DNA from 2 places in the Methylomonas sp. MgM2 genome. Region 1 is predicted to be linked to the other one. Evidence: riboswitches for the same ligand, from Rfam matches in the RefSeq annotation. Region 1 holds a riboswitch; the other holds the start of a gene.
What was found. A riboswitch is a leader RNA that binds a small molecule or an ion and turns the genes downstream of it on or off. The one in region 1 is predicted to bind cyclic di-GMP.
Positions count from the first base shown of each region.

Region 1 (3,425 bases):
GTAACCGGTCCGTCTGAAGCGGGGTCTGCCGAAGATCCGGAATTACAAGCTCTGAACGAAAAGTTGGATAGCGTTTCGAAACAGCAAGAAGGGAAGTTGCAAATTATGGACGGCCCCCATATCGGACGGATTCTGACGCTTAAGAAAGCAATGACCCGGTTGGGACATCAAGGCTCCGGTGTAATCGTAATTTCCAGGCGTAAGGATGGTTATCACCTATCCGCGCTACAGGGACATGACGGCTTGAAACTTAATTATCAACCTTTAGGCGATAGAACCGTATTATTGCAAAATAATGACGTCATCACGGTCGACAACACGCCGATGCAGTTCTTCAAAGAGTGATGCCGTGTCGGAATGTGCGCTCGAAGAAAAACGCAATTTCCAACGGTTTGTTTACAATGCAAAAGCGATCCTGGTCGGCGATGAATTCACCTTTCCTTGTCGCATTATTGATATGTGCCTGAAAGGCTGCCTATTGGAGTTCGAACGGCCTTGGTCCGGATCGGCGGGCGACTTTTACACGCTGATACTTGGCTTATCGGAAAAAGTTTTTATCAATATGCAACTTCAATTTGCCCACGGACAAGGAAAGCAAATCGGATTCAAATGCAACCGCATCGATATTGATAGTATGACCAGCTTGCGCCGGTTGGTGGAACTCAACTTGGGCGCTAGCGTTATGTTGGAACGCGAACTTTCGGCTTTGGGCAAATTGAAGAAGTAAATTTATCGATAGAAACGGAAAACGTTCGCTGTTCCGACAAAGGCTATTTGATCGTCTGTGTCGCTGTTTCGCCGTTCCATCCTCGATTTCTATCCACCCATTTCATGCTTAGCCAATACCATAGCGTCATCGGCAGCATCATTGCAAACCAATCCCAATCATCGATTAAGAAAAGCTTGCCGATCCATGGCGTATCTAAAAAGAACATGCTCCATGGAATGCAATACAAACTGAATAGCAAGCTACTCCAGATCAATAGCAAAGCGCCTTTTCGAGTTTCTATGCTAGATAAAGCGAAAAAAACCCAAAGAGGCATATTGTTGTCTTTTTGCATGTAACATCCCTTGGTAATGAGTTCAAAGTTAGCTCGCTGTAAAGCATATATGGTGCCATTTTATCAGGGATATTTTATAAACGGCTCTCATTTTTGCAATTAATTTCCTAAGAAATCGGCTTAATAGTATGCGGACGGCCTAAACCGTAGTGCCCTTTTCGCTTGGATTTTCGAAAAAAATAACGTTAGGGTTTGGTAGCGGTTTAGATGACTGATAATTGTCTTATTGAGCTTAATTAAGGCGTATAACTTAATATTTTTTATTAAATAACATAGATTAATTAAAAAAATAGGGTATTTAGCATATTAGAGGATATTTTAATTCATTGATTCTGACTGTTATACTGGGTTTTGGTGTGAAAATTGATATAACTCATTGGTTTTTTACGGTTTTCTCAGAAATGGACGAGGCGGACAACGGACGGTCTAGGTTGAAGTTAACCGAATAAACCATGCCACACCCGTCGCGAGGCGGGGCCGGAAAGCCACGGTTCTTGCCAGTAATAAATATGAACAAGAAAGCCGGGCCGCCTCTCGATTGTGATGGAGAGGGCCGCAACCAGGTCAGCACCTGCGTTGGGGACATCACTATTTAATCATACGTTAAACAGTGAAGAGGATCGAAAATGAAGAAAAACAAATTACTTGGCATTGCAGCAGGCATCGCAGCAGCGCTGGCTATTACACCATCGGCCCATGCGCATCAGTATTACAATCTAACCGGTGTTGGCGCTGTAGGTTCCGCCGATTCAGCGATTGGCTTCGGCATAGCCAACAGCATCAACGGCACCGATGGCGTATCCGCCAATTCCAACGGCACCAACCGCATCGCAAATGGCACAAACACCTACGATCCGCTAAATCCTGGCGTCAATAACCTGATACCCGGTACCGGCACTGCCGCTACCACGGCTACTGAAATTCCCGGTAATCTGCCTTATATGTGGTATTCCGGCCAACACAGCACAGCGTTGGGCGTGACCAAGCGTGAACATTTTACCGGTTCGAGTGTAACCGACAACACAGGTAATATGTTGAGCGGATTGAGTTCTACAGCGGCAAACAATACCAGCTTGACGCTGCCGAATGGTACGGTGCTGAATGCCCCTGCCGGCACAAACTGGGGTACCAACAATACTTCCAGTTTATGGAAAACGTATAACGACAAAAATACCGGTTCCAACGCTGCCACTTGGGGCACCACCATGGTCGATCTGCCGGCGAACGGCGATCATCCTTATTTAGCTGTGGCCGGCAATTCCACCGAAACCAGTTTAGGCCTGGATTATGGCTTGATTCACATCAGCTGTGGCGCCAATTCCGCAGAGGCCAACTGTGCGAGTGATGGTGACGTATTAACCACAATCACTATCCAAAACGATAGCGATTATGCCCAATATAATGGCTTGCTGGACGTGGCCTTGTATCGCAACGTTGACACCAGCCTGACGTCTGACCGCAACGCACTAGATACTTTCGGCGCTTCCGGTTTCCAAGGTTCCAGCCTGGGCGACGCCATCTGGACAGCCAGCATGAGCAATGTCGGTGACACTCTGTTTTATTCATTTATATTCAATCAGTCCGAGTGGCTGGCGACCGGTACGCCTGGTTATGAGACCAATGGCTTTTATACGCTGGTGATTGGCGCACATGGTGGTACTGGCGATGTAGCTGATGCCGTTGCTTATGATGTGCTAGTCACCACCTCGCCGGTACCGGTACCTGGCGCCGTCTGGTTGTTTGGAAGCGCTTTGGCTGGATTTATGGGCTTTGGGCGCCGTAAAGCTAGTGTTGTAGCTTAATTTCCACGTGTGGTTGCCGGCCCTGGTGCCGGCAATCGATTTGTTTTGGTGTAAAAATTTGAAGGGGGGACTTATCCATGACCTATCTTAATCTAAATAAATTGGCGTTGGCGGGCGTCATCGGCACCTTGCTGACGGCATCCGGAACCGTGAGCGCCCATGTCACCTATAACACCAACGGTGCGCCGGACAATTCAGACGGTTCCAATGCCGGGCCTTGGACCGAGGGTGATCCCGGATACACCGGCAATTTGCCTGCCACTTGGGTGGCGATGATTCATAACGCCGGCGGCGTAGCAAACTCGCAAACAGCGAGCTCCGCGGACGCGGGATTCACTATCGGGATGGGGGCAAAATCCTACAAGGATGGCGGCACTAATTGGGCGCATTCTGCCGATTTCGGCCTATTTCATTTGCAACATGCAGCTGACGTAACGATTAGCGTCACAGCCGATGGTTCCAATCTGCGTCCTGCTTTTGGTTTGTGGGATGGCTGGGATACCAATTCCGGCAGCTCGCGGCATCAAGCGTATTTGAACAACGGTGCTTTAAACCCGATGGG
Region 1 covers NZ_JBSYXO010000025.1:43,999-47,423, forward strand. The annotation lists gene ACW73I_RS16840 (FHA domain-containing protein) at 1-345, shown strand, start outside; gene ACW73I_RS16845 (PilZ domain-containing protein) at 350-727, shown strand; gene ACW73I_RS16850 (hypothetical protein) at 771-1,061, opposite strand; cyclic di-GMP riboswitch class I at 1,506-1,596, shown strand; gene ACW73I_RS16855 (hypothetical protein) at 1,688-2,863, shown strand; gene ACW73I_RS16860 (hypothetical protein) at 2,941-3,425, shown strand, end outside.

Region 2 (3,425 bases), on a different contig from region 1:
AACCAAACAGCGGCCGGGATCGGTACCACCGCCGTTTCGAAACTAAATGTCCCCACTCTAGCGTCACGCACTCCCTGTAAATGATCAAATCCTTCGCCCAAACCAAGAACCCCTGTTAGGGCAAAATTATCGGCCGTCAATTCGGTGTTCACATCGAACAGTGTAAAACCGACTATCGGAAATCCTATCTGATTCATTAATAGCCAACCCGAACGCCCGAGTGCTTGGTCCTCCATTTCAGGATGGTATTCGAGGGTATAATCGCCTGCTAAAACTCGATTGGTCGGAGGATCTACATCGATACGAAAGCGAATGACGCCGGCTAAGCCCACACGGCCAGCTACCGAACCGGTCAAATCAGAAGGGTCGAATGTGAGGGTGGTGCTACGGTTTTGGCGACCTATCGGATTAGGCGCTATTGTTGCACCGTTGACCGCAAATTGCAGATTGGTTGCCGGTATTTCATCGGGAATATTGTCATATAAATCGGGCGTGTTCTCATCCCGCAATTCAGCAAAGTTTTTCGATAACGCGCTCGCATCCCAAAATTCTTCGACATACAGAGAAGGTCTGCAGCATATAGAAAAATCCGGGGTCGGCTCATCCGGATAATTGTCTACATGAATATTGGCAATCAAAGCATCGCGATCGATATTCATGACGAAATCACCGCCAGCGACGGTTGCCGCTTTGATTTCTGATGCACTAAGAATAAGTAAAATAACACCGAATAGCCTAAAAAAAATGAACGTGCCGTGGCGCGCTTGGCCGAAATAATAGAAACAGTTTTTCATAAGTATTAACCGGAAGACGTTTAATAATTCGATCGATGTAAAGTTTCGGAGGAGTTTGTAAAACCCCTCCGAAATCATCAAACAAAAATCCAATTACAGATTTAGACATTAAACCGCCAGCGCGGATTTACGGCGCATACGCATCAGCAAACTAGCTAGCCCGCCGCCAAACAACCATCCCGCCGCAGGAATTGGAACCGCAGCCGGGGTTAAAGGAGCGGTACATCCGGAATACGACCCAACGCCTAAACAAAAATTGCCCATGTCAGCCAAAGCTGGACCTAACAGAAAACCGGCGTTTTCCGGGCTCATTAACAAGTCACCGGTCAGTTGCCAATTGTTTGCGTCTAGCACTAGCATGTTCAAGTTGCCTAAGTCATAACCGACAGCCGAAAAACTGATGTTGTTTTGTAAATACCACCCAGTCGGCGTGCCGGCTACTTCGTAGTTTTCCCACGCAAACTGCCGACCCGCAACGCTGTAGCGTAGGGACCAATCGCCCGTTAGCAAATAACCGGCGAAATTACCTAGAAACGATTCAACCCCGGTCATCCCCATGGTACCCGTGCCGACTAAGGTATCAGACTCAATAGAGAAATCAGGAGTAGTGGATTTTACGAAACGGCCATTGGCCTGACCGGTCGGATTCGTCGCGCTCACCGGCGTTATATCGTGAACCAAATTCACTGAAGATACTTCCGGAGAACCGGCTGGCAACTGGAAGTCGGCAGCTGCTAGGGTCGTATAATCGGATTCCGCGGCGTCGAAATACTGCGCCAAATAATAGCCCGGATCTTGAACCGTTCCGCCTGCGAGAATCGCATTGGCATCCCGATCCATACTAAAAGTAAACGTACCTCCGGTACTGGCGCTGACAGGAATCGCGTTTGCTGCCGATGAAGCGAACACCATAGTAATAGCTGCGGCTATGACGGATGAGTTCAGCGCGAAATTATTCGTTTTCTTCGTTGTTTTCATACTTTTCCTTTTATTGTTGCTACGTTAGACATAAGTTGACAATTAGCTTCAAAGACAAGGGGCAAAATCATTTAAGCTTGCAAACAGCCATTAAACGACTTTTTGAACTAACCAAACTGTGCTTGTCCCAGTTATCCGCACTTTGAAGGTAACCCGGCTGTCTCGTCATCCAAGACCCGTGGCTTTCCGGCTCCGCCTCTCGACGAATGTGGCATGGTTGCCATGTTTCTACGACTTCGCTCTAATCCGTGAGAAACGTGCATTGAATATCCTTTTCGTTAACCGACTACCAGAGATATTAGTTATCGGCGGCACTATGCGAAGAGAATTCCGGTTATCTCTGATGTTTAGTTATTTACCGAAACGATCGCTCTTCTACTACTAAGCCGTACGAACGAAAAAAATGACTACCGCCGTCGGAAAAAAAATCTGAAAAACATGGCGTTTGCTTTGCAAAAAAGGATATGTCATTGAATTTTAATGACATAAAAATTTGTGATTTTTAATTTAGTTTTGTACTTCTCAGCAGGAAGCCATGACGGCGCATTGTTGCTTAGAGAATGAATGCGCTATCGGCAAAAAAAGTACGTACTCGGTTTCCAGATTAGGAAACCAGTCAACAGGATAAATCGAGGTAAACACGACGAATAAATGATATTGACCGTTTAACCTAAATTCGGCAGTTGAAGCTATTTGAATGATGTAAATCGCTGTATTCATTGAGAACAACGGTTTTTTTACACTCATCAAAATGGTGACGCTTTCAACCGCTCCGCAGTTGAATTCAGTACTTTAAAATCATATGGTTAGCAGATTTCAACCTAATTAAACTGCTCTTTTTAGGTTTAACCAAGTCAAGGGAACCGGATTATTGCACCCGCTTTTGAAAAACTAACCCGCATTTCGGCTTTGACTACGCTGGCATGAAGCCCAAAGTTTCCTTTCCTAAAATTTCACTACAGCAGAAAAATAAACTGATATGCCATCGGCGGGCGCTACTCGACCAGCAAAATAATTGAAAGGCTGAAAGTAGTCTTGATTGGTAAGATTTTTAACCGAAGTCGCCAACTTGAATCGTGTGGTTTCATAGGCAATCGCGGCATCGAAGCGGTGATAACCGCTGGTTTTAAACTGATTGTTGTTCGACAAGTAGGCACCGGCGCTCAAGTAAACCCCCAAGCCAATGCTCAGACCTTTTATACCGTCTTGCCGGAAACGATAGTTTGCCCAAAATCGGCCCGTATATTCCGGCACTAAGGGTAACCGGTTACCAGATGGAACTCCGGCCAACGCGTCGGAAAATTCGGCCTGGGTGTACGCATAGTTAGCCAACACACCGACCGAATCGTTGGGTTGCCATACCAGGTCGGTTTCAATGCCTTGGGAACGCTGACGGCCTGCAGCGATCGAGCGAAACGGATTGGTAGGGTCGCTAACCGCAACGTGATCGCGCTCTATTTGATATACAGCCATCTGACCGCTAAACCGGCCGGAAAAGTCGAATTTGATGCCTGCCTCGATCTGCTTGGACAATTCCGGATACGGTGCGCCGGAAAAATTCACATAGGGTTGACCACGCATGCCTTCTCCGTATCCGGCAAATAAAGATATATCATCCGTAAGGTCAACGACGCCGCCTATTCGCGGTAAGGG
Region 2 covers NZ_JBSYXO010000015.1:89,175-92,599, forward strand. The annotation lists gene ACW73I_RS12895 (VPLPA-CTERM sorting domain-containing protein) at 1-794, opposite strand, end outside; gene ACW73I_RS12900 (VPLPA-CTERM sorting domain-containing protein) at 903-1,772, opposite strand; cyclic di-GMP riboswitch class I at 1,917-1,995, opposite strand; gene ACW73I_RS12905 (TonB-dependent siderophore receptor) at 2,718-3,425, opposite strand, start outside.
Region 2: another riboswitch for cyclic di-GMP. It lies ahead of ACW73I_RS12900 (VPLPA-CTERM sorting domain-containing protein); the one in region 1 lies ahead of ACW73I_RS16855 (hypothetical protein).